Regions from separate parts of the Janibacter sp. CFPM2_SD2 genome, predicted to be linked through region 3. Evidence: riboswitches for the same ligand, from Rfam matches in the RefSeq annotation. Region 3 holds a riboswitch; each other region holds the start of a gene.
The links. Region 3 has a riboswitch for S-adenosylmethionine ahead of AC2W7J_RS04280 (bifunctional o-acetylhomoserine/o-acetylserine sulfhydrylase). Riboswitches for the same ligand answer to the same signal wherever they lie in the genome.
Positions count from the first base shown of each region.

Region 1: another riboswitch for S-adenosylmethionine. It lies ahead of ssuE (NADPH-dependent FMN reductase); the one in region 3 lies ahead of AC2W7J_RS04280 (bifunctional o-acetylhomoserine/o-acetylserine sulfhydrylase).
Region 2: another riboswitch for S-adenosylmethionine. It lies ahead of AC2W7J_RS07055 (aminotransferase class V-fold PLP-dependent enzyme); the one in region 3 lies ahead of AC2W7J_RS04280 (bifunctional o-acetylhomoserine/o-acetylserine sulfhydrylase).

Region 1 covers NZ_JBNFOF010000070.1:4,074-14,022, reverse strand. The annotation lists gene AC2W7J_RS08585 (response regulator) at 1-676, shown strand, start outside; gene AC2W7J_RS08580 (class II 3-deoxy-7-phosphoheptulonate synthase) at 741-2,093, shown strand; SAM riboswitch class IV at 2,496-2,610, shown strand; gene ssuE (NADPH-dependent FMN reductase) at 2,883-3,482, shown strand; gene AC2W7J_RS08570 (ABC transporter substrate-binding protein) at 3,482-4,525, shown strand; gene AC2W7J_RS08565 (ABC transporter ATP-binding protein) at 4,522-5,367, shown strand; gene AC2W7J_RS08560 (ABC transporter permease) at 5,368-6,243, shown strand; gene AC2W7J_RS08555 (LLM class flavin-dependent oxidoreductase) at 6,276-7,634, shown strand; gene AC2W7J_RS08550 (TauD/TfdA dioxygenase family protein) at 7,631-8,539, shown strand; gene pknB (Stk1 family PASTA domain-containing Ser/Thr kinase) at 8,549-9,949, opposite strand, start outside.
Region 2 covers NZ_JBNFOF010000051.1:4,526-14,474, reverse strand. The annotation lists gene AC2W7J_RS07075 (dihydrofolate reductase) at 1-107, opposite strand, end outside; gene AC2W7J_RS07070 (thymidylate synthase) at 104-913, opposite strand; gene dapA (4-hydroxy-tetrahydrodipicolinate synthase) at 957-1,853, shown strand; gene AC2W7J_RS07060 (ribonuclease J) at 1,850-3,535, shown strand; gene AC2W7J_RS07055 (aminotransferase class V-fold PLP-dependent enzyme) at 3,685-4,902, opposite strand; SAM riboswitch class IV at 4,946-5,061, opposite strand; gene AC2W7J_RS07050 (prepilin peptidase) at 5,134-5,778, opposite strand; partial or broken gene AC2W7J_RS07045 (DNA translocase FtsK 4TM domain-containing protein) at 5,865-6,521, shown strand; partial or broken gene AC2W7J_RS07040 (DNA translocase FtsK) at 6,910-7,242, shown strand; gene AC2W7J_RS07035 (DNA translocase FtsK) at 7,246-8,439, shown strand; gene AC2W7J_RS07030 (hypothetical protein) at 8,397-8,696, shown strand; gene AC2W7J_RS07025 (TlpA family protein disulfide reductase) at 8,606-9,745, opposite strand; gene AC2W7J_RS07020 (ion channel) at 9,768-9,949, shown strand, end outside.
Region 3 covers NZ_JBNFOF010000025.1:12,212-22,160, reverse strand. The annotation lists gene AC2W7J_RS04290 (hypothetical protein) at 1-595, opposite strand, end outside; gene AC2W7J_RS04285 (hypothetical protein) at 595-900, opposite strand; gene AC2W7J_RS04280 (bifunctional o-acetylhomoserine/o-acetylserine sulfhydrylase) at 969-2,285, opposite strand; SAM riboswitch class IV at 2,302-2,414, opposite strand; gene AC2W7J_RS04275 (hypothetical protein) at 2,448-2,834, opposite strand; gene AC2W7J_RS04270 (hypothetical protein) at 2,835-3,191, opposite strand; gene AC2W7J_RS04265 (carboxyl transferase domain-containing protein) at 3,246-3,608, shown strand; gene AC2W7J_RS04260 (carboxyl transferase domain-containing protein) at 3,611-4,720, shown strand; gene AC2W7J_RS04255 (hypothetical protein) at 4,734-5,213, opposite strand; partial or broken gene AC2W7J_RS04250 (L-serine ammonia-lyase) at 5,311-6,695, shown strand; gene AC2W7J_RS04245 (hypothetical protein) at 6,682-7,425, opposite strand; gene AC2W7J_RS04240 (hypothetical protein) at 7,422-8,585, opposite strand; partial or broken gene AC2W7J_RS04235 (DUF2510 domain-containing protein) at 8,695-8,787, opposite strand; gene AC2W7J_RS04230 (hypothetical protein) at 8,900-9,373, opposite strand; gene AC2W7J_RS04225 (nuclease-related domain-containing DEAD/DEAH box helicase) at 9,401-9,949, opposite strand, start outside.

The DNA of each region.
Region 1 (9,949 bases), on a different contig from region 3:
CGAGCCCGGCGCCCTCCTCACCGTCCTCGTCGCCGACGACCACCCGCTGTGGCGCGATGCCCTCGTGCGAGACCTCGAGGAGGCGGGCTTCGACGTCGTCGGCACCGCCGCCGACGGGCCCTCGGCGGTGCGCCGCACGCGCGCGACGACCCCCGACGTGCTCGTCCTCGACCTCAACCTGCCGGAGCTGCGCGGCGACGAAGTGTGCACGGCGATCAGCGACCTCGCGACCAAGGTGCTCATCCTCTCGGCGAGCGGCGAGGAGCACGACGTGCTCGCGGCGGTCAAGGCCGGCGCGAGCGGCTATCTCGTCAAGTCCGCCTCGCCGCAGGAGATCCGCGACGCGGTCACGGCGACCGGGGCGGGGGACGCAGTCTTCACCCCGGGCCTCGCGGGTCTGGTGCTCGGCGAGTTCCGCGAGATGCGCACCCGCGCCCGCAGCGCGCCCGAGCCGGAGGCGAGCAGCTCGCCGGTGCCCGAGCTCACCGAGCGCGAGACCGAGATCCTGCGCTACGTCGCGATGGGCATGACGGCCAAGGAGATCGCGGCCGACCTCGTCATCTCGCACCGGACGGTGCAGAACCACGTGCAGAACATCCTCGGCAAGCTCCACCTGCACAACCGCGTGGAGCTGACCCGCTTCGCGATCAGCCGGGGTCTCGACCAGCCGGAGTGACCTCCCTTCGTCCTGCAGGTGGACGGGTCGCCGGTGCGGTGGCGGCTCGACCTATCCTTGGGTGGTGACCACCGCAGTGCCCACCTCCACGTCCGCCGCTGACGCCATCGCCAGCGACCTGCCCGCTGCCCAGCAGCCGAGCTGGCCCGACCGGGGCGCTCTCGACGACGTCGTGGCGACCCTCGGGAGCTATCCTCCGCTCGTCTTCGCGGGGGAGTGCGACGACCTGCGCGACCGGGTGGCCAAGGCCGCGGTCGGTGAGGCCTTCGTGCTCCAGGGCGGCGACTGCGCCGAGACCTTCGTCCACGCGACCGCCGACAACATCCGCGACCGGATCAAGACGATCCTGCAGATGGCCGCCGTGCTCACCTACGGCGCCGGCATGCCGGTCGTCAAGATGGGCCGCATGGCGGGGCAGTTCGCCAAGCCGCGGAGCAAGGACACCGAGACCCGCGACGGCGTGACCCTGCCCGCCTACCGCGGCGACATGGTCAACGACTTCGCCTTCACGCCCGAGTCCCGCGAGCCCGACCCCGAGCGGCTGCTGCGCGGCTACCACACGAGCGCCGCGACGCTGAACCTCGTGCGGGCCTTCACGCAGGGCGGCTTCGCCGACCTGCGGCGCGTCCACGACTGGAACGTCGGCTTCGTCTCCAACGCCGCCAACCGGCGCTACGAGGGCCTGGCCCGCGAGATCGACAAGGCCATGCGCTTCATGGCCGCGTGCGACGTCGACTTCGACGCGATGAAGACGACCGAGTTCTGGTCGGCGCACGAGGCGCTGCTCCTGGACTACGAGCGCCCGATGACCCGCGTCGACTCGCGCACCGGCGACCTCTACGACACCTCGGGGCACTTCCTGTGGATCGGCGAGCGCACCCGGCAGATCGACCACGCGCACCTCGACTTCGTCAGCCGGATCCGCAACCCCATCGGGATGAAGGTCTCCGACAAGGCCGACCCGGACGAGCTGCTGCGCATCATCGACCTGCTCGACCCGCACCGCGAACCCGGCCGCCTGACCTTCATCACCCGGATGGGGGCGGGCAAGATCCGCGAGGCGATGCCGCGCATCGTCGAGCGGGTGCGTGACTCCGGCGCGATGGTCACCTGGATCTGCGACCCGATGCACGGCAACACCTTCGAGTCGGCGTCGGGCTTCAAGACGCGCGACTTCGAGGACGTCGTCGACGAGGTGCGCGGCTTCTTCGAGGTGCACCGCGCGCTCGGCACCGTCCCCGGTGGCCTGCACGTCGAGCTCACCGGCAACGACGTCACCGAGTGCCTCGGCGGCGCCGAGCGCATCCTCGACGAGGACCTCAACAAGCGCTACGAGAGCGTCTGCGACCCGCGGCTGAACCACCAGCAGAGCCTGGAGCTGGCCTTCCTCACCGCGGAGATGCTCAGCGAGGGCTGAGCCCTCTCGTTCGTCCTGCCGAAGACCGGGTCGCCCGTCGAAGGGTGGGGTCGACGCTGGGGAAAAGTCCGGACCGCCTGGTCTGCCTCTCACGGGGCGCAGGCAGTCCGGACTTTTTTTCCTTGATTCGCGTCGACCCCACCCTTCGTCGTGCTGGCGGCGGCGCCCCCCTTCGTCGTGCTGATGGTTGTGTGTTGAACCGGGAGTTCAGCGAGCCGGCGGCGCTCACCGGGCGCTTCCGGCACCCGGCGCTACCGGTTGACCACACAACCCAACCCGGGCGGGCTCTCCCCTTCGTCGTGGGCGGTCTCGTTGCGGGGCAAGGGGATCGGTGTCCCGGATGGCGAGACGCCCATCTCCTTCTCTTGCAGTAGGAGATGGATCTGCGTAGGTTCTTCATCAGGTCACGAGTTCCAGCGTCAAGCCCCGGCTTGCTGGGCGGCAACCCTCCACTCGCGGTGGGGTGCTCCGGGTGAGGACCTGGCTCCGGCCGTCGCGGCCGGAGCAAGCGCGAGGCACTCACCGGCCTCATGACAGGACGGACTCCCCATGAGCACCACCGCCCCGACCGCACCGCGGTCGCTGCGTCCGGCGCTGCGGCGCCACGTCGACCTCCTGCGGGTCGACAGCGCCCTCTGTCGCTGACCGGAACCCGCATTGCCCAACGGCAATGCGAACCCCTGGCCGACCTCAGGGCTCTCACGCCCACTCCCACTCCCACCACGGTGACGACCTCCCTTCGTCAGCCGTCGATCCGTCGTACCCACCTGCCCATCGAAAGGCATCCTCATGGCTGTCATCGCCACGATCTCCAGCTCACCCTCGACCACCTCCCGCACCGAAGCCGTGCTCGGCGACCTCGCCCAGCGGGTCCAGCGCGCCGGGCACGTCGTGCACCCCATCGTCCTGCGAGACCTGCCCGCAGAGCCGCTGCTGCGGGCCGACGCCGAGCACGACGACATCGCCCGGGCCGCCTGCGCCCTGCAGCGGGCCGACGCCGTGATCGTCTCGACCCCGGTCTACAAGGCGGCCTACAGCGGACTGCTCAAGGCCTTCCTCGACCTCCTGCCGCAGACCGGGCTCAAGGACAAGGTGGTCCTGCCGATCGCCACCGGCGGCAGTCCCGCGCACGTCCTCGCGGTGGACTACGCCCTGCGGCCGGTCCTGGCGAGCCTGGCGCCGAGTGCGATCACGCCGGGGTGGTTCGTCCTGGCCTCCGAGGTCACCCGGTACGACGACGGCGAGGTGAGCATCGCCGACTCCGCGGCGGGTCCGCTCGCCGAGGTCACCCGCGTCTTCCTCGATGCCGTCGCCGGCCGCTCGCTCGTCGCGGCCGCTGATGCGGCGCACCGCGGTGAGCTCTTCGCGCACTCGGTGGCGGTGGCCTGATGAGCCCGCTCACCTCCCGCCGCACCGTCCTGCTCGGCCTCGCCGGTATCGCCACGACCTCCACCCTCGCCGGCTGCGCCCTGCCGTCGAGCGATGCCGCCGGCACCGCGCCCGGGGGCAAGGTCACCTTCCGCTACCAGGGCAGCGCCAACAACGTCACCTTCCCCGAGCTCGCCGACGACCTCGGCTACTTCAGCAAGGTCACCCTCGAGTACGTCGGCGCCACGGTGAGCGGTCCGCAGGACATCCAGTCCGTCGCGACCGGCCAGACCGACGTGGGTGGCGCCTTCTCCGGGGCCGTCGTCAAGCTCGCCGGGGCCGGCTCGCCGATCACCGCGGTCATCAACTACTACGGCTCGGACGAGACCTCCTACCAGGGTCTCTACGTGCGCAAGGACAGCAGGATCCGTGGGCCGAAGGACCTCGTCGGCGCGAAGATCGCCGTCAACACCCTGGGTGCCCACGCCGAGGCCTTCGTCGAGACCTGGCTGACGAAGGCGGGGCTGAGCGCCGCCGAGATCGAGCAGGTGCAGCTCGTCGTCCTGCCGCCCAACGACACCGAGGAGGCGATCCGCCGCAAGCAGGTCGATGTCGGCGCCCTGGGCGGGATCCTGCAGGACCGGGCCAAGGCCCAGGACGACATCCGCGAGCTGATCCGCGACGTCGACGTCCTCGGACGCGAGCTCAACGGCGGTCAGTACGTCCTGCGCGACGACTTCATCGCCGAGCACCCGGACGCGGTCCGCGACTTCACGACGGGTGTCGCCAAGGCCATCGAGTGGGCCCGCCGGACACCGCGTGCGCAGGTCATCGCCCGCTTCGAGCGGATCATCGAGGGCCGCGACCGCAACGAGACGACGGACAACGTCCGCTTCTGGAAGAGCACCGGCGTCCCGGCGAAGGGGGGAGTCGTCACCGACCGTGATTTCACCCAGTGGGCCGCCTGGCTCGAGAGCACCGGGATCGTCGACCGGGCCGACCTCGACCCCTCGAGCCTCTACACCAACGAGTACAACGACCTCGCGAAGGGGGAGCAGAAGTGACCTCGAGCATCGAGCTGCACCACGTCACCAAGGAGTTCGTCGTCCGCCCGACGAAGGACCAGCCCCGCGCGAGCGTGCTGCGGGCCCTGGAGGACATCAGCCTCACCGTCCCGGCGGGGGAGTTCCTCACCCTCGTCGGCCCGAGCGGGTCCGGCAAGACGACCCTGCTCGACCTCCTCGGCGGGCTGAGCACCCCGACGAGCGGCCAGGTCCTCGTCGACGGCGAGGCCGTCACCGGACCCGGTCTAAACCGCGGGATCGTCTTCCAGCAGTACGCCCTCTTCCCCTGGCGCACGGCGCTGGCCAATGTCGCCTTCGGCCTCGAGCAGCTGCCGCTCAGCCGCCGGGAGCGCACCGAGCGAGCCCGTCACTACCTGGCGCTCGTCGGCCTCGAGGGCTTCGAGGAGCGGCTGCCGCACGAGCTCTCGGGCGGCATGAAGCAGCGGGTGGCGATCGCCCGCAGCCTCGCCTACGAGCCGGGGATCCTCCTCATGGACGAGCCCTTCGCCGCGCTCGACGCCCAGACCCGCGAGCAGCTCCAGGACGAGCTGCTGCGCATCTGGCGCACGACCGGGACGACGGCCGTCTTCATCACCCACGGCATCGAGGAGGCGGTCTACCTCGGCCAGCGCGTCGCGGTCCTCTCCTCGCGGCCCGGACGCCTCAAGGCGGTCGTCGACGTCGACCTCGGCGACCGCGAGGGCGCGACGGACCTGCGCTCCGACCCCGACTTCGTCTCCTACCGGCACCAGGTCTGGAGCCTGCTGCACGACGAGGTCGAGCGCGCCCGCCGCGCCGGCCACTCCAAGATCCAGCCCGACGGCACCGAGAAGGCGGCCTGAATGAGCACCGCGACCCTGTCCCAGCCCACCACGGCACCGGCGGAGGCGCCCCCTTCGTCCACCGTGACCGTCCCCGAGGTGCCGAGCCGCACCCAGCGGGTGGTCTCGGCCCTGCGCACCGGAGTGCGCCGCTCGGCGGCCGTCGTGCTCTTCCTCCTGCTGTGGGAGTTCGGCACGCAGTACCTGCTCGAGCCGACCCGCAAGGTCTTCCTGCCGCCGCTGCACGTCGTGCTCGGCGCGCTGTGGGACCTCGTGCGCACCGGTCAGCTGCAGGAGCACCTGCAGGCGAGCCTCACCCGATCGGTCGTCGGCTTCGGCCTGGCCGTCGTCGCCGGGGTCGTCCTCGGCATCGCCGTCGCCTGGTACGACGGGTTGCGCGAGGTGCTGACGCCGCTGCTCGAGCTCTTCCGCAACACCGCGGCCCTGGCCCTGCTGCCGGTCTTCACGCTGCTCCTGGGCATCGGTGAGCTGAGCAAGGTGTCGATCGTCGCCTTCGCGGCCTTCTTCCCCGTGCTGCTCAACACCGTTGCCGGTGTGCGCACCGTCGACCCGCTGCTCGTGCGGGCCGCGCGGACCCTCGGGCTGTCCAACCTGCAGCTCTTCGTCAAGGTCGTGCTCCCGTCGGCCGTGCCGACGATCTTCACCGGCATCCGGATGGCCGGCACCGCCTCGATCCTCGTGCTCATCGCCGCGGAGATGGTCGGTGCCAAGGCCGGCCTGGGCTACCTCATCGTCAACGCCCAGAGCAGCTTCCAGATCCCGCAGATGTACGCCGGGATCCTCACCGTCTCGGTCTTCGGCCTCGTCGTCAACATCGCGCTCGTGCGCCTGGAGCGTCACTTCTCGGCCTGGCGCACCACGCCCACCGGCAGCTGAACCCCCTTCGCCTGCAAAGGAATCCACTCACCATGACCACGCAACGCCAGCTCCACCTCAATGCCTTCATCATGCCCAACGGCCACCACGAGGCCGCCTGGCGGCATCCCTCGACCGACCCCGTGCGGGCGCGAACCCTGAAGCACTACGTCGACATCGCGCGCACCGCCGAGCGCGGTCGCCTCGACTCGGTCTTCCTCGCCGACGTCGTCGGCCTTCCCGACAACGTGCGGCACAACTCGCACTCGGGCTTCGAGCCGCTGACCCTGCTCTCCGCGCTCGCCGCGAGCACCGAGCACGTCGGGCTCATCGCGACGGCCTCGACGACCTACAACCACCCCTACACGCTGGCGCGGGCCTTCGCCTCGCTCGACCACCTGAGCGGCGGGCGTGCCGGGTGGAACATCGTCACCTCGGGCTCGACGGTCGAGGCGGGCAACTTCGGCATCGAGCGTCCCGACCACGACCGGCGCTACGCGCGGGCCGAGGAGTTCGTCCAGGTCGTCGCCGCGCTCTGGGACAGCTTCGGCGACGGCGCGATCGTCGCTGATGCGGCGGGCGGGACCTATGCCGACACCGACCGGATCTCGCCGATCGACCACCACGGCGAGTTCTTCGACGTGGCCGGCCCGCTCAACGTGCCGCGACCGGTCCAGGGCTACCCGCTGCTCGTCCAGGCCGGGTCGTCCGAGGCGGGCAAGGCCTATGCCGCGCAGTACGCCGAGGCGGTCTTCACCGCCCAGCAGACCCTGCAGGACGGCATCGACTTCTCCGACGACCTCAAGCGTCGACTGGCGCAGCACGGCCGGTCCCGCGACGAGCTGCTCGTGCTGCCCGGCATCAGCCCGATCATCGGGTCGACGCAGGAGGAGGCGCAGCGGCTCGAGGCCGAGATCAACGCCGGCATCGTCCCGGCCTACGGCCTGGCCCAGCTGAGCGCGATGCTCGACACCGAGCTGACCGAGGAGCACCTCGACGCGCCGCTGCCGCACGTCGAGCGCATCACCCAGGGCAACCAGAGCCGCTTCACCCTCGTCACCGAGATCGCCCGTCGCGAGGACCTGACGGTGCGCCAGCTCATCGAGCGACTCGCCGGCGGGCGGGGGCACCGCGTGCTCGCCGGCACGCCCGAGCAGATCGCCGACGACCTCGAGACGTGGTTCACCCAGGGGGCGGCCGACGGCTTCAACATCATGCCGCCGACCTACCCCCAGGGCCTCGAGGTCTTCGTCGACACCGTCGTGCCGATCCTGCAGGAGCGGGGCCTCTTCCGCCGCGAGTACACGGGCACGACCCTGCGCGAGCACTACGGTCTCGCCCGCCCGGCGGCCGGCCACATCAGCAGCACCCACCCCACCAGCACGTCCACCACGAAGGAGCACGCAGCATGAGCACCGCACCCATCCGCGACATCCGCAAGATCACCGGCCGGATCGGCGCCGAGGTCGTCGGCATCGACATCACCGCCCCGCTCGACGAGCCGACCCTGCGCTTCGTCCGCGAGGCCCTCGACGAGCACAAGGCGCTCGTCTTCAGGGGCGCGCCGCTCGACGGCGAGGGCCAGCAGCGCTTCGCCGCCCAGCTCGGCGAGCTGACGACGGCCCACCCGACGGTCGCCTCGGTCGAGGGCGCTCCGCGCGTCCTGCCGGTCGCCTCGGAGACCTTCGGCGGGTCCGCGGCCAACCACTGGCACACCGATGTCACCTTCGTCCAGGCGCCCCCGGCCTACACGACCCTGTCGAGCAAGGTCGTGCCGCCGCACGGCGGCGAGACCCTCATCTCCAACACGGCCGCGGCCTACCGCGACCTGCCCGAGCCGCTGCGGCGCCTGGCCGACGGCCTGTGGGCCGTGCACACCAACGACTACGACTACGCAACGCCGCCGGAGGAGCACGACGACGCGCTCAAGGAGCGCCGGGCCGAGTTCACCTCGCAGACCTTCGAGACCGAGCACCCGGTCGTGCGGGTCCACCCGCGCACGGGGGAGCGCGGCCTCTACCTCGGTGGCTTCGTCTCCCGCTTCGTCGGGCTGTCGAAGACCGAGAGCCGGGACATCCTGCGCCTGCTCCAGCGCTACATCACCCGCCCGGAGAATGTCGTCCGGGTCGTCTGGGAGCCCGACCAGCTCGTCATCTTCGACAACCAGATCACCCAGCACTACGCGCCGGACAACTACGACGGGCTGCCCCGCCGCCTCGAGCGGGTCACCGTCGCCGGTGAGGTCCCGGTCGGCATCGACGGCGAGCGCAGCCGCTCGATCACGGGTGACGCCTCGCACTACGCGCCGGCGGTCTGACCCCCGTCGTCAGACGACGAGGATTGTGACCGTCGAGCCCTTGGGGGCGGTGCCGCCGCTCGGGCGCGAGGCGCGCACCTCGTCGAGCGGCCCGCCGAGGAAGGTCTGGACCGAGACCTTGAAGCCCGCGGCCTCCAGCTTGCTCGTCGCCGCAGAGCGGCTCAGGCCCTCGACCGACGGCACGGCGACCATCTCCGGGCCCTTGGAGACGGTGATCGTCACCGTCTCACCGGGCAGGAGGGTGCCGCTGCTGGGAGACTGGCTGATCACCGAGCCCTTGGGCACGGTCGTCGAGTAGGCGTCGTCGGCGCGGGTGGCCTCGAGCCCGGCCTCCTCGATCGCGGTTGTCGCGGCCTCGGCGCCCTGCCCCGTCACCGTCGGCACGGCCACCGGCTCGGGGCCCTTGGAGACGACGAGGGAGACCTTGGTGTCGCGCTTGACCTCGGTGCCCGCGGCCGGCGAGGTCGAGACGATCTCGCCGGCCGGCACCTCGTCGTCGTAGGCCTCGGTCGTCGTGCCGAGCGCCAAGTGGCGGGAGCCGAGCGTGGTCCTGGCCTGCGCAGCGGTGCGGCCCGCCAGGTCGGGGACCTCGTAGCGCTCGGGACCCTTGGACACGACGACGGTGACGTCGGACCCCTTCGACAGCTCGGTGCCGACCGGCGGGTTGGACGTGATGACCTCGCCCTTGGGCACCTGCTCGTCGAAGGCCGTGGACTCGACGTAGGACAGGTCGCCGTCCTGCGTGACGCTGGCCTCGGCGTCGGCGCGGGAGAGGCCGGTGACGTCGGGGACGAGGACCGTGCTGCCGGGCCCCTCCTGCGTCCACCACCAGCCGCCGCCGACGGCGAGCGCGGCGACGAGCAGGAGTGCGGCAAGGGCTGCCGGCCACCGCTTCCGGGGCGAAGGGAGGTCCGCTGCGGTCGTCGAGGCACCGCCGTCGCCGGTCCGGATCGCCTGGGTCCGCTCGGGGCGCGGGTGCGCGACGGTCGCGGCCGCACCGCTGCCCACGCGCGGCGCCACCTCGTGACGTGCGGCCGCTGTCGTCGCCCTCGTCGGAGGGGGACGACCTGCGGCCGTCGGTCCAGCTCCTGGGCCGACAGGCCGGCGCGCACGCGCTGCAGGCTCGGCGAGGTAGGCGCCCGCGTCGCGCGGACGCTCGTCGGGGTCGCGGGCGGTGGCCAGCGCGACGAGGTCGTCGAGCTCCGACGGCAGGTCGGCCACCCGCTCCGACGGCAGCGGCACCGACCCGTGCACGTGCTGGAAGGCGACGTGGATCGGCGACTCGCCATCGACCGCGCGCCCGCCGGTGAGCAGCTCGAAGAGGATCAGACCGCACGCGTAGACGTCGCTGCGGGCATCGGCGATGCCGCGCTCGACCTGCTCGGGGGAGAGGTAGGCGACGGTGCCGAA
Region 2 (9,949 bases), on a different contig from region 3:
AGCACCTCGGTGCCCTGCCCGCCCTCGCGGGTCATCACCGCGTAGGACGCGGCGACGAGCGGGACCCGACCGCGCAGGTCGTCGGGGACGCGACGCGGCAGGCTCATACGGCGATCGGCGCCTTGATGCTCGGGGCGGCCTCGTAGCCGACGAGGGTGAAGTCCTCGATCTCGTAGGCGTCGATGGACTCGCGCGGCGTGATCTCCATGCGTGGCAGCGGGCCGGGGGAGCGGGTCAGCTGCTCGTCGGCCTGGTCGAGGTGGTTGCTGTAGAGGTGCGCGTCGCCGAGGGTGTGGACGAACTCGCCCGGCTCCATGTCGACCTGCTGGGCGACCATCATCGTCAGCAGCGCGTAGGAGGCGATGTTGAAGGGCACGCCGAGGAAGATGTCGGCGCTGCGCTGGTAGAGCTGGCACGACAGCCGGGGGCGACCCCCTTCGCTCGCCGGCGTGACGTAGAACTGGAAGATCGTGTGGCAGGGCGGCAGCGCCATCGAGTCGACCTCGGCGACATTCCACGCCGAGACGATGTGCCGGCGGCTGTCGGGGTTGGTCCGCAGGCCCTCGATGACCTTGCTGATCTGGTCGATCGTGCCGCCCTCGGGGGTCGGCCACGAGCGCCACTGGTGCCCGTAGACCGGGCCGAGGTCGCCGTGCTCGTCGGCCCACTCGTCCCAGATGCTGATGCCGCGCTCCTGCAGCCAGCGCACGTTGGTGTCGCCGCGCAGGAACCACAGCAGCTCGCCGATGATCGAGCGCAGGTGCAGCTTCTTCGTCGTCAGGACCGGGAAGCCCTCCGAGAGGTCGAAGCGCATCTGGTGGCCGAAGACGCTGCGGGTGCCGGTCCCGGTCCGGTCCGACTTGTCGACGCCGTGGTCGCGGACGTGCTCGAGGAGGTCGAGGTACTGACGCATGGCGCCACGATAGACGCCACCACCGACGGCTACGCTGAGCCGCATGACGACTTCCCCCTTCGGACGGGTGGTCACCGCGATGGTGACGCCCATGACCCCAGACGGCGCCGTCGACGCGAAGGGCGTCGCCGCCGTCGTCGAGCACCTCGTCGCCAGCGGACACGACGGTGTCGTCGTCAACGGCACCACCGGCGAGTCCCCGACCCTCAGCTCCGCGGAGAGCATCGCGATGGTCGAGACGGTCAAGCAGGCCGCGGGCGACCGCCTCGCCGTGACCGCGGGCGTCGGGTCCAACAACACCGCGCACGCCATCGAGATGGCCACGGCTGCGACCCGGGCCGGCGCCGACGGCCTGCTCGTCGTCTCGCCCTACTACAACAAGCCCACCCAGGCCGGTCTGCTCGCCCACACGCGGGCCATCGCCGATGCGGCGAAGCTGCCGATCATGCTCTACGACATCCCCGGGCGCACCGCTGTCCCCTTCGCCGTGGAGACCCTCGTGGCGCTCGCCGACCACGAGCGCATCGTCGCCGTCAAGGACGCGAAGGGGGACCTGTGGGCCTCCTCGCAGGTCATGGCCGAGACCGACCTGCTCTGGTACTCCGGCGCCGACGAGTACAACCTCGCCCACCTCGCCCAGGGGGCGCACGGTGTCGTCTCCGTCGTCGGCCACGTCGCTGGCCGGCAGTACGCGGACATGATCGCCGCCGTCGACGCCGGTGACCTCGCGGCCGCCCGCGAGATCCACCACCGACTCATCCCCGTGACCAATGCCCTGATGTCGACCTCGCAGGGCGCGATCATGGCCAAGGCCGCGCTCGTCGAGCTCGGCGTCATCGACCACGCGACCGTCCGCCTGCCCTACGTCGAGGGGCCGGCCGAGCACCTCGACGTCCTGCGCAAGGGCCTGGCCGCGTCCGGCATCGGAGGAGGCGCATGAGCCACCCGCACCCCGACCTGCAGCTCCCGCCCCCGCTCGCCGACGGCGCCCTGCGGGTCGTCCCGCTCGGCGGTCTCGGCGAGGTCGGCCGCAACATGGCGGTCGTCGAGCACGACGGCCAGCTGCTCATCATCGACTGCGGTGTGCTCTTCCCCGAGGACCACCAGCCGGGCGTCGACCTGATCCTCCCGGACTTCGAGTACATCCTCGACCGCCTCGACGACGTCCAGGCGATCGTCCTCACGCACGGCCACGAGGACCACATCGGCGCCGTGCCCTACCTGCTCAAGCACAAGCCCGACATCCCGCTCGTCGGCTCGATGCTCACCCTCGCCCTCGTCGAGGCGAAGCTCAAGGAGCACCGCATCAAGCCCTACACCCTCGGGGTGCGCGAGGGCGGGCGCGAGAGCTTCGGCGTCTTCGACTGCGAGTTCATCGCGGTCAACCACTCGATCCCCGACGCGCTCGCCGTCTTCGTGCGCACCGCGGGCGGCACCCTGCTGCACACGGGCGACTTCAAGATGGACCAGCTGCCGCTCGACCGGCGCCTGACCGACCTGCGGGCCTTCGCCCGGGTGGGCGAGGAGGGGGTCGACCTCTTCCTCACCGACTCGACCAATGCCGAGGTCCCCGGCTTCACCACCCCCGAGCGCGAGATCGGGCCGGCGATCGACACCGTCTTCCGCAAGGCCCAGCGCCGGATCATCGTCGCGTGCTTCTCCAGCCACGTGCACCGGGTCCAGCAGGTCCTCGACGCCGCCGAGCGCAACGGCCGCAAGGTCGCGATGGTCGGCCGCTCGATGGTGCGCAACATGGGGATCGCCGCCGACCTGGGCTACCTGCACGTGCCCGACGGCGTGCTCGTCGACGTCAAGAAGCTCGACAACTTCCCCGACGACGAGGTCGTGCTCATCTGCACGGGCAGCCAGGGGGAGCCGATGGCCGCCCTCTCGCGCATGGCCAACCGCGACCACCGCATCGACGTCGGTGACGGCGACACCGTCCTGCTCGCCTCGAGCCTGATCCCGGGCAACGAGAATGCCGTCTACCGGGTCATCAACGGCCTCATGCGCCTGGGCGCCGACGTCGTGCACAAGGGCAATGCCAAGGTGCACGTCTCGGGTCACGCCAGCGCCGGCGAGCTGCTCTACTGCTACAACATCGTCAAGCCGCGCAATGTCATGCCGGTCCACGGCGAGTGGCGCCACCTCGTGGCCAATGCCGACCTGGCGATCGCGACCGGTGTCGACCCCGACCACGTCGTCCTCGCCGAGGACGGGGTCGTCGTCGACCTCGTCGACGGCCGTGCCCGGATCGCCGGCGCCGTGCCCTGCGGCTACGTCTACGTCGACGGCTCGAGCGTCGGCGGGACGACCGAGGAGCTGCTCAAGGACCGCCGCATCCTGCGCGACGAGGGCTTCATCTCCGTCATGGTCGTCGTCGACTCCTCGACCGGCAAGGTCGTCGCCGGGCCGGAGATCACCGCCCGCGGCTTCGCCGAGGACGACGAGATCTTCACCCAGGTCAAGCCCAAGATCATCGCCGCGCTCGACGAGGCGGCCCGCAAGGGCACGACCGACACCCACCAGCTCCAGCAGGTCGTGCGCCGCGCCGTCGGCGGCTGGGTCGGTGGCAAGATCCGCCGCCGCCCGATGATCATCCCCGTCGTCGTCGAGGCCTGAGGCCTGCCGGTCCTCACACGCCCCCCGATTTCCGGGTCACCCGAGAAACTGCCCCTTGCAAGGGTTTCAAACCCTTGCCAAGGGGGCAGTTTCTCTTGTTGGGCCGAAGGGGGCCTGCCGGGTCCCCCCTTCGCCCCACCCGAGGAGGGTCAGAGCGAGCGCAGTGCGCCGAGGAGTCGGTCGATGTGCTCGGGCGTCGTGCCCAGGCCGGCGCTGATCCGCACGGCGGTCTCGTGCTCGGTCTCCGAGAGGAGGTCGTCGACGAGCAGGTGCGCGCAGAACTTGCCGTCGCGCACCCCGATGCCGTGGTCGTCGCCGAGGATGCGCGCGACCTCGCTGCTGTCGTGGCCGTCGACGGTGATCGTCGCGACCGGCGCGCCGTCGACGCCGCCGAAGAGGGTGTGCACACGCACGCCGGGGATCTGCTGCAGGCCGGCGAGCAGGCGGATGCGCAGGGCCTGCTCGTGGTCGATGATCGCCGCCTCGTGCTCGGTGATGAGCTCGCACGCGGTGGCCAGCGCGACGGCTCCCAGGACATTGGGGGAGCCGGCCTCGTGACGCGCCGGGCCGCAGGTCCACTCGGTCTCGTCGAGCCCGACGCGGGCGGTGGCCCCACCGCCGGCGAGGTAGGGCTGCGCCTCGTCGAGCCAGTCGCCCCGCCCGACGAGCACGCCGGCGCCGAAGGGGGCGTAGACCTTGTGCCCGGAGAAGGCGACGTAGTCGACGCCGAGCGCGTCGATGTCGACCCGGCGGTGCGGCGCGACCTGGGCCGCGTCGAGCGCGAAGCGCGCGTCGTGCTCGTGCGCCACGGCGGCGATCCGCTCGATCGGCCAGTGCTCGCCGGTGACGTTGGACGCGCCGGTCGCCACGACGAGGCGGTGCTCGGCCGGGTGGTTGCGCAGCGCCTGGTCGAGCAGGTCGAGCGCCTCGTCGTGGCTGTGCGGCACCGGCAGGCGCAGCACGTCGCCCCACGGCAGCAGCGCCGCGTGGTGCTCCGAGGCGAAGACGAAGACCTTGGTCCCGGTGGGCAGCGCCCGGGCCAGCAGGTTGAAGGAGTCGGTGGTGTTGCGGGTGAAGACGACGTGGTCGTCCTCGCGGGCGCCGACGAAGGCGGCGACGGCCTCACGGGCGGCCTCGTAGCGCGAGCTCGTGACCCGCGAGGCGAAGCCCGCGCCGCGGTGCACGGACGAGTAGGTGACGGCCGCGGCGGCGACCTCGTCGGCCACGGCGGCGAAGGCCGGGGTGGTCGCGCCGTGGTCGAGGTGGGCGTACTCGATGCTCGCGCCGTGCTCGTCGCGGTACGCCAGACCCGCGGAGACGAGCTGGGGCAGGGCAGTGGTCGTGCGGTGCAGGTCGGAGATGGTCATGACGGTGCTCCTGGTCCGTGGGGGACCCGAGGTGTCGACCGCGAGTCCGCGCTTGCCGGGCGACGGTCTGTCGCCGGCCAGGTCGTCACCCGGAGCACCCCACCGCGGAAGGAGGGTTGCCGACCAGCTAGCCGGGGCTTGTCGCTGGTACTCGTGACCTTGGCTCAGACCATAACCGACCGACCACGGCTGCTGTCGACCCTCTGCGGGGCGCGTCTCGCCCCGTGGACATCAGGCCAGCGCGACGGCGAGCACGGCCCCGGCGACGAGATAAGGGCCGAAGGCGAGGTGGGTCGAGCGCTGCGCGCGGCGGGTGACGAGCAGCCCGGCGGCCACGAGGCCGCCGATGACGAAGCCGAGCCAGACCCCCACGGCGAGCGTGCTCCAGCCCAGCCAGGCGAGCGTCGGCGCGATGGAGACCATGAGCTTGGCGTCGCCCATGCCGATCGACCTGCCGAAGAGGACGAAGGCGAGCAGCACCGTCCCACCACCCACGAGCAGCGCCGCCAGACCGGCGCGGGCGAAGGCGCCCCAGTCGCCGGTCGTGGCCGACGCGACGGTGAGCAGTACGGCCTGGACCGGCACGAGCGGCAGCGTGATCGCGTTGGGCAGGCGGTGGACGTCGGCGTCGACGGCGGCGAGGACGAGTCCGGCGAGGGCCAGGGCGAGCGGCGCGAGCAGCACCGGCCAGGTCCGGTCGACGAGCCCGCGCTCCACGACGAGGCCGACGAAGGGAGCGACTCCGGCGACCCAGAGGTGGCGGGGGAGGGGACCCCCTTCGTCCGGCCGGCGGTAGCGACCGGTGCGCAGCCAGCGCCACCCGAGCACCCCGCAGGCGGCCGCGAGGAGCACGACGAGGAGGGTCCGGGAGTCCACGGGGCGAGGCTAACCGCTGCGATCCGTGGCCCGTGGTGCGCGTGTGACGCGTGTGTCGGGGGTGGCTTTCGCCTACCCTGCGAATCATGGCCACTCGTCCGTCGACCACCTCGCGCAGCAAGGGCGCCAGCTCCCGACCCAAGGGCTCCACCCGCCCGTCGGGTCGCAAGGCACCCGCCAAGAGCAGCGCGAAGGGGAGGACCTCCTCCCGCAAGCCCGCCTCCGGCGGCGGTCTGCCGCTGCCCATCGCGGCGGTGCAGCGCACCTGGATGGGGGTCGCTCACGCGACCGGCTCCGGCGTGCGCCGGATTGGCACGAGCGCCGGCCAGATCGAGCCGGAGCACCGTCGGGACGGCTGGGGCTTCCTCGCGATCGCCCTGGCCCTCGTCGTCGCCGTGCCGGCGAGTGGGTGGGGCCTGAGCGGCCTCTTCGGCGACATCGTCCACGCGGTCGCGGCCGGCACCTTCGGTCGGGTCGCCTACGCGCTGCCCATCGTCCTGCTCCTGCTCGGCGTGCGCCTGCTGCGCTCGGCGAGCGAGCCGGCTGCCGACGCCCGGCTGGGCTTCGGCACCGTCATGCTGCTCTTCGCGGCGGCGGGCCTGACCCACATCGCCAAGGACATCCCGCAGCCGCCGGACGGCGCGGGACCGATGCGCGACGCCGGCGGCATCGTCGGCTTCCTCGCCTCCGACCCGCTGTCGACGGCGGTCACCGAGTGGCCGGCGACGATCCTGCTCGTCCTCCTCGGGCTCTTCGCCCTCCTGCTCCTCACCGGCACCCCGCTGCACGAGGTGCCGCAGCGCCTGGCCTACGTGCGCGCCGCCTTCACGGGCGAGGTGCCGAGCCACGTCACCGCGGCCGACGTCGACGCCCGCCACGACGCGCCCAAGGCGGCGGTCACCCGCGCCCGGCGCCGACGCACCATCGACCCCGAGGACGAGCAGTCCCGGCGAGCGCGACGGCGACACCGCCTACGACCAGGCCGCCGTCGTCCAGCCGGTCGGCAGGGCCGCCGCAAGAAGCCGGCGTCACCCGCCGAGGCCGAGGAGACGACCGAGACCCCGCAGGCCGAGGCCGGGCGGCCCGCGCCCCGGCGAGAAGCGCCCGACGAAGAACCCCGCCGTCGCGCCGATCGCGAGCGGCAAGACCGAGCTGCAGCCGCCGCCCACGACCCAGCTGCCGCAGCGGGTCGAGCAGCTCGCCCTCGCCGGCGACGTCACCTACACGCTGCCCGACAGCCAGTACCTCAAGCCCGGCGCGCCGCACAAGGAGCGCTCGGCGGCCAACGACAAGGTCGTCGAGTCGCTGACGGGTGTCCTCGACGAGTTCGGCATCGACGCCCAGGTCACCGGCTTCCACCGCGGCCCGACCGTCACCCGCTACGTCGTCGAGCTCGGCCCGGGCGTCAAGGTCGAGCGCGTCACGGCCCTGTCGAAGAACATCGCCTATGCCGTCGCCTCCGCCGACGTGCGCATCCTCAGCCCCATCCCCGGCAAGTCCGCCATCGGCATCGAGATCCCCAATGCCGACAAGGAGATGGTCTGCCTCGGCGACGTGCTGCGCTCCGACGTGGCCCGCAACAACGAGCACCCGATGGTCATGGGCGTCGGCAAGGACGTCGAGGGCGGCTACGTCATCGCCAACCTCGCGAAGATGCCGCACATCCTCGTCGCCGGCGCCACCGGCTCCGGCAAGTCGTCCTTCGTCAACTCGATGATCACCTCGATCCTCATGAGGGCGACGCCCGACGAGGTGCGCATGGTGCTCGTCGACCCCAAGCGAGTGGAGCTGACGGCCTACGAGGGCATCCCGCACCTCATCACGCCGATCATCACCAACGCCAAGAAGGCCGCCGAGGCCCTCCAGTGGGTCGTGCGCGAGATGGACATGCGCTACGACGACCTCGCGACCTTCGGCTACAAGCACGTCGACGACTACAACAAGGCCGTCAAGGCGGGCAAGGTCGAGCCGATCCCCGGCAGCGAGCGGGTCATCCAGCCCTATCCCTACCTCCTCGTCATCGTCGACGAGCTCGCCGACCTGATGATGGTCGCGCCCCGCGACGTCGAGGACTCGATCGTGCGCATCACCCAGCTCGCGCGCGCCGCCGGCATCCACCTCGTCCTCGCGACCCAGCGCCCGTCGGTCGACGTCGTGACCGGCCTGATCAAGGCCAACGTCCCCTCGCGCATGGCCTTCGCCACCTCGTCGCTCGCCGACTCGCGCGTCGTCCTCGACCAGCCCGGCGCGGAGAAGCTGCTCGGCCAGGGTGACGCCCTCTTCCTGCCGATGGGCAAGTCCAAGCCGATGCGAGTCCAGGGCGCCTGGGTCACCGAGTCGGAGATCGAGCACGTCGTCGGGCACGTCACCGGCCAGCTCAAGCCGACCTACCGCGAGGACGTCGCCCCCGAGACGCCCAAGAAGCAGATCGACGAGGACATCGGCGACGACCTCGACGTGCTGCTGCAGGCGACCGAGCTGGTCGTCACGACGCAGTTCGGCTCGACGTCGATGCTCCAGCGCAAGCTGCGCGTCGGCTTCGCCAAGGCGGCCGGCTCATGGACCTGCTCGAGTCGCGCGGCGTCGTCGGCCCCTCCGAGGGTTCCAAGGCGCGCGACGTGCTCATCACGCCCGAGGACCTGCCGACGACCCTCGCCCTGATGAAGGGGGAGGAGCCCCCGGCTCCCGAGGGCGACGCGCCCGCGGATGCCGAGGGGGACCACGCCGAGGGCGACACGACCCCGGTGAACCAGCCCGCCGGGCAGGTCTCCACCGACACCGACGTCATCGACCTGCGCGAGGGCTCACCGGCCGCGTCGCAGGACCGCTACGCGGAGGACCCGATCGGCACCGAGGTCGTCGAGGAGTGGACCGAGGACGACGACGAGGACGCCTGGTCGCTCACCGACCGTCGGTGACGCCCACCTCGGCCTCGTCGGTGACGCCCTCCGGCGCCGCCACCACACCCGCCTCGACGAGCTCGGCGCGCACGTCGTCGTAGAACTCCTGCACGGCGGCCGTGCCCTCGACCGGGCCGGCCGGCGAGCATGCCGTCGGCCCCTAGGAGGACCGCGCCGGGCGTCCCGACACGGAAGATGCGGGACGTGATGGCCGACGGGTCCTGCAGCACCCGGCCGGCGAGCGTCGGCTCGGCCGCGACGACGTCCTCGAGCGCGGTGTAGACGACCGCCCGCACCCGCACCGGCCCGAGCCCCTCGTCCCACGCCTCGACCTCGTCGATGACCGGTCGGCACGAGCCGCACGTGGGGGAGACGAAGAGCAGGAGCACCGCGCCGCCCGCGGTGAGCTCGTGCATCGTCGTCTCGTGGCCCGACTCCTCGACGAGGGTGGCGAAGGGGATGGGCTGACGGGCGTAGTCCGCGTCCTCGTCGTCCTGCGCGCCGGCCACCTCGCCGGTGCCGATGACGCCGGAGGAGGTCACCCCCTTCGTCCCACCGAAGGTGACTACGACGACCGCGACGGTGAGCACGACCAGGCCCAGCCAGACCCAGGTCTGCGCCGAGGCGCCGAGCAGGCGGGCCGCGACCGAGGCATCGGCCGTCGCCGACCACACCCCGAGGGCGGCGACGACGACGAGCAGCACATTGCGCAGCGCGGTCCGGCGGGTCACCTCGCCCAGCCCGAGCCGACCGAAGCAGCTGCACGTCACCGGGAAGTCGAAGCCGAGGGCCCGCACGACGACGGCGAGGTAGACGGCGAAGAGGACGAGCGCGAGGACCGCCACGACGAGGGCGAAGGGGGGCGGTGTCACGATGATCGCCACGGCGAGCACGATCTCGGCCCATGGCAGCAGTGCGGGCGCGGGGGAGTCGGTGAGGGCCCGCGGCACCTGCAGCTCGCCGAAGGCGCTGCGCGTCTCCTCGGGGTGACGGACCTTGGCGATGCCGCTCACGACCAGCAGGAGGGCGGCGAGGAGCGGGGGCAGCAGCAGCGGGGCGTCGAGCACAGCGCGAGTCTAGGGTTGCCCCATGACGAAGGCCTGGTACGAGCTCGACAGCCGCCCGACGGGAGTCCGCTACTGGGCGGCTGTCGTCCGCAAGCAGCCGTCGGCGATCCTCGTCGGCATCCAGCTCCTCGCGATCGTGCTGCTGCCGTGGGTGGAGTCGGAGAACTGGGGCCGGGCGGTCATCACCTCGCTGTCGCTCTTCGC
Region 3 (9,949 bases):
CGTCGACGACCGGGTTGTTGAAGAGGCTGCTCGTCCCCGTCCGGCTGGCCATCTCGAAGCTGTTGTAGGTCCGGGGGTCGGACAAGGCTGTTCCGACCGAGCCCAGCCGCCCGGCCGTCGCCCGCTCGTCGGCCACTGCGGCGTCGGCCACCCGCCGGTACCCTCGCTTGTTCATCTCCCGCGAGTTGCTCGCCGCGCGGTACTCCCGGTCGACCGTCGCGTACTCGGGGTCCTCCGGGGTCATCGTCTCGAGCCTCGCCCGCCGGTCCTCGCTGGTCCTGTCGTTGGCGTCGTAACGAGCGCGCAGCCGCGCGAGCTCGGCCTGGCTCTTCTCGAGCCGGTCGGCATAGGGCCGGATGATCTGCTCGGTGTCGCTGAGCCGGTTGGCGATCGCGACGAGGTCCTGCGGGGTCGTCCCGACCTCCTGCTCGAAGAGAGTGCCGGAGCACGACTCCCAGACTCCCTTCGTCGAGACCATGCGGAGCATCTCGGCGACGGTGTGGATGTTGGCGGCGACCGTCTTCAGCTCGTCCGCCTCCGCCCGGATCATCTCCGGGTCGCCCTCCTCGATCGTCCCTGTCTCGTCCAACGCCATCAGAGGACTCCCTGGTGCCGCCGGTCGAGGAGGTCCTCGGTCTTCACGTACCAACCCCCGGCATCCTTGGCGAGACGGCCGAGCTCGCGCAGCTGCTTGCCCACCCGGATCCGCTCCCGCTCGAAGTCGCCGATCGCGCCCTCGTACGCATCGGTGCCGTACCAGCTCGGGAAGCCGAAGGTCTCGACCGCCTCGTTGTTCGCCTTCGCCGCCTTCTCCTCCAGGAAGTCGGCGATGGCCTTCAGCTGTCGGCCGAGCCCGTCGATGCCCTCGCTGTCGATGGAGATGCGCTGCTGTCCGTCCATGCCCCCACGCTAGGAAAGAACGCCGAAGGGCCCGTGGAATTATCCACAGGCCCCTCGGACGAGCTCGATCACTTCGCCGCGGCGAAGCCCTCCTCGAGGTCGGCGATGATGTCGTCGATGCCCTCGAGGCCGACCGCCAGGCGCACGAGGCCGGGGGTGACGCCGGCGGCGAGCCGGTCCTCCTCCGGACCCTGCGAGTGGGTCGTCGACGCGGGGTGGATCACGAGGGAGCGCACGTCACCGATGTTGGCGAGGTGGCTGTGCAGCGTGAGCCCCTCGACGAACTTCTTGCCCGCCTCGAAGCCGCCGGCGATCTCGAAGGAGATGACGGCACCGGCCCCCTTCGGCGTGTAGCGCTGCGCCTGCTCGAAGCTCGCGGAGCCCTCGAGGGAGGCCCAGTTCACCGACTCGACCTGGCCGTGGCCGGAGAGGAAGTCGACGACCTTGCGGGTGTTGTCGAGGTGGCGCTCGATGCGCAGGCTGAGCGTCTCGATGCCCTGCCCGATGAGGAAGGCGTTGAAGGGCGAGATCGCCGGACCGATGTCGCGCAGCAGCTGCACGCGCGCCTTGAGGATGAAGGAGAGGTTGGCCCCCAGGGCGCCGTTGACACCGAGGTCGGGCCCGAAGCGCAGCCCGTGGTAGCTCGGGTCGGGCTGGTTGTAGTTGGGGAACTTCTCCGCGTCGGCGGCGTAGTCGAAGTTGCCGGAGTCGACGATGACGCCGGCGATCGCGGTGCCGTGGCCACCGAGGTACTTCGTCGCCGAGTGCACGACGACGTCGGCGCCGTGCTCGATGGGCCGCAGGACGTAGGGCGTGGCGATCGTGTTGTCGACGACGAGCGGGACCCCCGCCTCGTGGGCGACCTCGGCGATGCCGGCGATGTCGAGGACGACCGGCTTGGGGTTGCCGATCGTCTCGCCGAAGAAGACCTTGGTGTTGGGCTTGACCGCCGCGCGCCACTGCTCGAGGTCGCTCGGGTCCTCGACGAGGGTCGTCTCGATGCCGAACTTCGCGAGGGTGAACTTCAGCAGGTTGACCGTGCCGCCGTAGAGCGCGGCGCTGGCAACGATGTGGTCACCGGCCTCGGCGATGTTGACCAGGGCCAGGTGCGTCGCGGACATCCCCGATGCGGTGAGCAGGGCCCCGACGCCGCCCTCGAGCGCAGCGATCTTCTGCTCCACCGCGTCCTGGGTGGGGTTCATGATCCGCGTGTAGATGTTGCCGAACTCCTTGAGCGCGAAGAGGTTCGCCGCGTGCTCGGTGTCCTTGAAGGCGTAGGAGGTCGTCGCGTGGATCGGCAGCGCCCGCGAGCCCGTCGTGGGGTCGGGTGCCTGGCCGGCGTGGATCTGACGGGTGTCGAAGCTCCAGGTGGAGGGATCGGTCATGGTGGTGCTCCTGTGCTGTGCGCGCTTGACCGCGACGGTCGTCGCGGACCAGGTCGTCTCCCGGGGCACCCCACCGCGGAGGAGGGTTGCCGGCCAGCGAGCCGGGGCTTCGCGCTGGCGCTCAAGACCTGTCGCAAGACTAGGAGATGCTCGCGTCGCCGATCAGGCGCGTCTCACACGGTGGATCCACCACAGGCCGACGAAGGGGAGGACGAGCGGCAGGTAGCCGTAGCCGGACCCGTAGTGGGACCAGACGGTCTTGTCCGGGAAGAGCTCCGGACGCACGAAGGACAGGGTGCCGACCGCGAGCACGCCGACCGCCTCGACGGTGATCGCCCCGGTCGCCACCCGGGCGCCGGAGGGACCCCCCTTCGCCAGGGCCACGGTCGCGACGACGTAGATGACGGCCGCGACGGCCGAGAGCACGTAGGCCAGCGGCGCGCGGTCGAAGTACTGGGTGATCTGCAGGACCGAGCGGCCGGTCGCGGCGAGCGCGAGGACGGCGTAGACCGCGACGACGACCCGGCCGGGCCCGGTGCCCGTGCGCACTCAGGCCGGGCCATGGGTCTGCCAGATCTGGAGGATGCGGTAGGCCATGACCCCGACGGTGAAGGCGCCGGCGAGGACGACGCCCATGGCCCAGCGGGTCTTCTCCTTGAGCGCGATGAAGACGACGATCGGCGGCAGGATCGGCAGCGTGAGGGCGTAGGCGAGCATCGTCGCCCCCTCGCCCTGGCCCGACACCTTGCCCATCGCGATCGCGGAGACGACGACGAGCACGAGCAGGGCGAGCTCGAGGACCGCGGTGACGATCAGCATGAGGTCGTCGACGAGGCGGTCGAGGACGAGGTAGGCCAGGGACTGCAGTCCGAGCACGCCGACCGCGACGATGACGACAGTGGTCAAGGGCACAAGCACCGGGCAAGGGTACCCAGCGCGGGGCCTGCGACCATCACTGCCATGAGTGACCCGCGTCCCGGTGCCCAGCAGCTCATCGCCTCCGTCGTCGACGCCGACAGCTTCGTCTCGTGGGACGAGCCGATCGACGTCAGCGGCCTCTCCCCCGACTACCGCGCCGCGGTCGACAAGGCCGCCGAGCGGGCCGGGACCGACGAGTCCGTGCTCACCGGTCGGGCGAGCATCCGCGGTCACGAGGTGGCACTCATCGTCGGCGAGTTCCGCTTCCTCGGTGGCTCCATCGGGCGGGCCGCGGCCGCGCGGATCGTCGCGGCGATCCGCCGGGCGACGTCGGAGCGTCTGCCCCTCGTCGCGCACCGCGAGCGGCGGCACCCGCATGCAGGAGGGCACCCCCGGCCTTCGTGACGATGGTCGACATCTCGGCGGCCGTCGTCGCGCACAAGGCTGCCGGTCTGCCCTACCTCGTCTACCTGCGTCATCCCACGACCGGCGGCGTCTTCGCCTCGTGGGGGTCCCTGGGCCACATGACGATCGCCGAGCCCGACGCGCTCATCGGCTTCCTCGGCCCGGTCGTCTACGAGACGGTCAACGGCGTGCCCTTCCCCGACGGGGTGCAGGTCGCCGAGAACCTCGTCGACAAGGGCATCGTCGATGCCGTCGTCCCCGTCGAGGGTCTCGCGGACATCGCCGCTCGCGCGCTCACCCTGCTCTCGGCGAGCACGACCCGGACCGCAGACCCGGCCGACCACCCGGCGTGGCCGATCGCCCCCTTCGTCTCCCGTCCGGAGCCCACCGACGAGGAGGTCGCCCGCGTCTGGCAGTCCATCGAGACGACGCGTCGTGCGGACCGACCCGGGGTGCGCGAGCTGCTGCGGCACGCCGCCGACGACGTCATCCCGCTCAACGGCACCGGCTACGGCGAGTCGGACAAGGGCGTCATGCTCGCGCTGGCGTCCTTCACCGGGCGGGCCTGCGTGCTCGTCGGTCAGGACCGGCGCTACCAGGCCGCCCAGTCGATGGGGCCGGCCGCGCTGCGCGAGGCGCGACGCGGCATGCGGATGGCGACCGAGCTCGGGCTGCCGCTCGTGACGATCATCGACACCCCCGGCGCCGACCTGTCGCCCCGTGCCGAGGAGGGCGCCCTCGCGGGCGAGATCGCCCGCTCGATCTCCGACATGACGGCCCTGACCGTGCCGAGCGTCTCCGTGCTCCTCGGCGAGGGCACCGGCGGCGGCGCCCTCGCGCTGCTGCCGGCGCAGCGGATCATCGCCGCGGGTCACGCCTGGCTCTCGCCACTGCCCCCGGAGGGTGCGAGCGCGATCGTCTACAAGGACACCGAGCACGCCGCGCTGCTCGCCGCCCGGCAGCGGGTCGGCGCCACGCAGATGCACGAGGACGGCACGGTCGACGTCATCGTCCCGGAGGAGCCGGCCGCGCACGAGGACCCCGAGGGCTTCGCCGCCGCGATCGCCGCCGCCATCGCGGCCGAGGTCGAGGGGCTGCTGCACGAGGGGTGACCCCGGCCGGTCGCTACCCGGCGATCGCGAGGCCCGGCCACGCGGGCATCTCGACGACCCCGTGCACCGACGCGAGATAGGTGCCGAGCAGGGGCACCCGGTGCTCGCGGCAGGCGGCGATCGCCGCCTCGTGCCACCCCCTCGCCACGTCGTCGGGCGTGTAGCCCCGGGGACGACCGACGGCGACGACGATGCCGCCGAGGCGGTCGGCGAATCCGCTGAGGAAGACGTCGAAGGGGCGGCGTCGCTCGTGCGGCGGGACCCCCTCGACGTCGTTGATCGTCACCGGCTGCACGAGTCGGTGTTCCCGGCTGCACAGCAGGATGCTCAGGCACCCCTCCGCACGGTCGGCCTCACGCACGACGAGGTCGACGACGTCGGCCGTCAGGGTGGGGTCGGTCAAGGGGCGCATGGGCCAGTCGGCCGGCAGGTCGTCGTAGGTCATGCCCTTCATCATGGCCACGTCACGACGGGCCGCCGCGAGCTTTTCCACAGGCACCCGCCGAGCATCGCGGCGCGGGTAGTGTGACGACCGGCACGCCGGCCCACACCCCGTCGGCGGCACCACCACGACCTCCGGGAGACCCCCAGTGGCACTCAGTGTCTTCGACCTCTTCTCCGTCGGCATCGGCCCGTCGAGCTCGCACACCGTCGGCCCGATGCGTGCCGCCGTGATGTTCGTCGAGGGGCTGCGCGACGAGGGCCTGCTGCCGCAGGTGCGGCGGGTGCGGGCCGAGCTCTTCGGCTCCCTCGGCGCCACCGGTCACGGCCACGGGTCCAACACCGCGGTGCTGCTCGGGCTCACCGGCGAGCGTCCCGAGCTGTGCGACCCGCGCACGGTGACGGGCCGGCTCGAGCAGATCCGGTCCAGCCGTCGGGTGAGCCTGCTCGGCGAGCACGAGATCGACTTCGTCGAGGACGACGACCTGGTCCTCCACCGACGCAAGTCCCTGCCCCTGCACCCCAACGGCATGACCTTCACCGCCTGGGGCGAGGAGAGCGGCGAGGGCGCCACTCCCCTGTCGAGCCACACCTACTACTCCGTGGGCGGTGGCTTCGTCGTCGGCGAGGACGCCTCCGGTCGACCCGGATCGTCGCCGACACGACGCCGGTCAAGCGCCCCTTCACCACCGGCGACCAACTGCTCGCGATCTGTGCCGAGACGGGTCTGTCCATCTCGCAGGTCATGCTCGACAACGAGCTGTCGTGGCGTACCGAGGCGGAGGTGCGCAGCGAGCTGCTGCACATCTGGTCGGTGATGCGCGAGTGCATCGACAACGGCCTGCGGACCGAAGGGGTCCTGCCCGGCGGTCTCAAGGTGCGCCGGCGCGCTCCCCAGCTCCACCAGCGGCTGCGCACCGAGGGCCGCAGCGACGACCCCCTTCGTGGCATGGACTGGCTGTGCCTCTACGCCCTGGCGGTCAACGAGGAAAATGCCGCGGGCGGTCGCGTCGTCACGGCGCCGACCAACGGCGCTGCCGGGATCATCCCGGCCGTGCTGCGCTACTACACCGACTTCGTGCCGGGCGCGGACGACGACGGCATCTGCCGCTTCCTGCTCACGGCTGCCGCGATCGGCGTGATCTACAAGGAAAATGCCTCGATCTCCGGCGCCGAGGTCGGCTGCCAGGGAGAGGTCGGGTCGGCGTGCTCAATGGCTGCCGGAGCGATGGCCGCCGTCCTCGGCGGCTCCCCCGCCCAGGTCGAAAATGCTGCGGAGATCGGCATGGAGCACAACCTCGGCCTCACCTGCGACCCCGTCGGCGGGCTCGTGCAGATCCCCTGCATCGAGCGCAATGCCGTGGCCTCGGTCAAGGCGATCACCGCCGCCCGGACCGCGCTGCGCGGCGACGGCTCGCACGTCGTCTCGCTCGACAAGGTCGTCAAGACGATGCGCGAGACCGGTCGCGACATGAAGGTCAAGTACAAGGAGACGGCACGCGGCGGGCTCGCCGTCAACGTCATCGAGTGCTGATCTCCCACTCACCACCGGGGCTGAAGATCACGAGATATCTCGTGCCGGTGGGAGGGGTCGTCGACTCCTCGTGGTCGTCGTCGACGGTGAGCACCCTGTCGATGACTCGGCCGTCGGCGTCCAGGGCCTGCAGGTAGAAGGACCTGGACGGGGCCTCGCTGACCTGGGAGTAGGTCAGGTCCAGCCGGTCGCCGTCCGAGCCCTCCCAGGCGAAGACCGCCGGACCACGCCCTCGCTCGACCGCCCCGGCCGCGGGCGCCCGGTCCAGCGGTGCGAAACGGACGGTCCAGTCCCCCTTCGCCTCCACCTCGATGCGCTCGGTGGGCGCGCCATGGGCGTTGACGTTGCAGAGGACGGTGCCGGACCGGCCCGTCGAGCTGTCGAGGATCGCCTCGGTCTCCAGCCCGTCGGCGTCGACCCCGGTGAGCGACAGGGGGTCGAAGGGGAGGCCGCGCTGGGTGTAGGTGATCAGGGCCGGTTCCTCGCCGGCCACGTCGGGCACGTCGACGGTCCCTCCGCCCCGGGTGCCCGAGGAGACGCCGCCCCACGGTGACGCAGAGGTCGGGGCCGAGGCCGACGGCGAAGACGACGGCGAGGACGCAACGTCCTCGGGGCCATCAGCACCGCTGGACAACCAGCGGACACCGATGACCCCGAGGACGATCAGAGCGACGAGCCCCGCGCCGACCACCGTGGCGATGATGATCGGGAAGACCCGGCTGCTGCTCACTTCTTGGTGAGCTCCCAGTCACCCGTCGCGTCGACGACGAGGTACTTCGTGCCGTCCTGGACGGTCGTCGTGCCCTCGTAGTTGTCGTACTCGCTGATCAGGCGGTCCGGGTAGTCCTCGGTGCCCACGGCCTGGACCCGGAAGTTGCCGAGGAAGGAGTCGGCCGGCTGGGTGTACTTGGCCGAGAGGTCGCTGCGCTTGCCGTCCCACTTGAAGACCTGGGAGCCGGTGCCCTTCTGCGAGGAGCCGAAGTTGGGCGCCTGGTTGATGCGGATGAACTTGATCGTCCAGTCACCCTCGGTGTCCATCTCGATGCGCGAGGTGGCCGCCGTGTAGTTGGTGAGGTTGTAGGCGACCGTGCCCTTGGTGGCGTCGGAGGCGGTGAGGACGTACTCGGAGCTGCGGCCGTTGCCGTCGAGGCCCTTGATCGTCAGGGAGTCGTAGTCGTCGCCCTTGTAGGTGAACTCGACGAGGCCGGCGCCGTCACCGGAGGGAACCCCGATGAAGGCCTTGCCGCTGCCGGTGTACTTCTTGCCCCACTCGGCGGCCTTGTTCTTGTTGTCGAGGATGCTCGTGCCCGGGTCGTCCGAGGTGGACGAGCTCGTGGAACTCGGGTCGGTCGTCGACGAGTCCGTCGGGGTGTCGGTCGAGCTGTCCGTCGAGGAGTCCGTCGGCTGCGAGGTCGTCGTCGAGTCGGTCGGGTCCGCGGTCGGGTCGTCGTCGCTGCCACCGATGAGCTTGAAGCCCACGAAGGCGAGGACGAGCACGAGGACGAGGCCCACGGCAGCGAGCGAGATGATCAGCGGCATCTTGCTCTTGCCCTGGGGCGGCTCGCCCTGGCCCTGCTGGCCGTAGGCGGGCTGGGCGTAGCCCTGCTGCTGGTCGTATCCCTGGGTGTAGGGCGAGGCCTGACCGTAGCCCTGCTGCTGGTCCTGGCCGTAGGCCTGCTGACCGTAGGCGGACTGGCCGTAGCCCTGCTGGTCCTGGCCGTAGGAGGACTGCCCGTAGGCGGACTGGCCGTAGGCCGACTGCCCGTAGCCCTGCTCCTGGCCGTAGCCAGCGGCACCCGCACCCGCGGCGCCGGCGGCCCCGGCCTGTGAGGAGGAGTCGGTCGTGGAGATCGCCTCGGTCTCGGGGGGCGCGGTCGCGCTCGGGCGCACGCGCGTCGGCCTCGTCGACCTCGCTCGTCGAGCCCACGGTGTCCTGACGGACGCCGGTGCCGGCCGCGTCGGGGCCGGGCTGGCCGACGCCGAAGCCCTCCGGGGTCGCCTGCCGGTGCTCGGTCCATCCGTTGCCGTCGTAGTAGCGGATCTGACCCTCGTGCTCGGGATCTTGATACCAACCGGCCGCCCAGGAGCTCATCGAGGCACCCTCCATCTCTGTCTCGAGTGCAGTTGTCCAACTGCCGTGAATTGCTGTCGCAAGAGTACCCACCGATCGGGCCGTCAGCAGTGGGGAGCACTCCCCATGGGACTCAGCCCGCGTAGCCCGCCCGCCGGTTGGCCTCGACGGCGCCCTGGTAGGCGTGCCACATGCCCCAGCCCCAGGCGAGGAGCATCAGGGGCAGGCCGAGGAAGCCGATGAGCGCCCAGCCGAAGCAGACGAAGAAGACGATGCTGAAGATGTAGAGCATGAGGAAGCCGATGCCCGGGCCGACGTCGCCGTTCATCATCGAGCCGACACCCGGCACGAGGAAGGAGACGAGCAGCGCGATGGCCGGGTCCTTGCGCGGCACCGGCGGGGCGAAGGGGGCGCCCGTCACCCCGTAGGGAACGAGCTGCTGCGGTGGCGGCGGCACGTAGGCCGGCTGCGGGTAGGCCGGCGCGGGCGCTGGTGCCGGCGGCGGGAAGCCCGCCGGAGGCGTCGTCGTGGCGTGCGTCCACTGGGTGCCGTCCCAGTAACGGCGCTCGCCGTCGTGCTCGTACCACCCGGGTGCGTGCTCGTTCATCTGTCCCCCTGATCTGCCCGAGGCACTCTAACCCTGCGGCACCCTGACCCCGGCACGGGCGAGCGCCTGCGGGTCGCCGACGACGACCAGACGATCGGTCGCCCGGGACAGACCGACGTAGAGGCGCTCACGGAACCTCTCCCTCGTCCCGTCCTCGTTGATGCTCAGCACGACGACGCGACGTTCCATCCCCTTCGCCCCGAGGACGTGGCCGTAGAAGACGTCGTCGTCCTCCCAGAAGGTGCGCCAGTAGCCGCCCTGCCCGAGCTCCTCCTGCCGCTCGACCTGGACGGGGTGGCGCTTGCCGGTGGTGAGCAGCGCGACGTGACCGGGGCTCCAGCCCTCGTCGAGCAGGAGGTCGATCTGGTCGTCGGCGGTCTCGAGGGCGTCGCCGGGAGTGGCGGCGACGAAGGCGACCTCGGGCCCGTCGCCGCCCTCGAGGCGCATCCGCAGCGGGGCGAGCGGACGGAAGACCTCGGCGATCTGTTTGGTGTTGCGCAGGTTGTGGTCGAGCACGAGCGGGACGAGGGGCACGGGCGGACGGCCGAAGCGGTGGAAGATCCGCTGGTTCTCGTC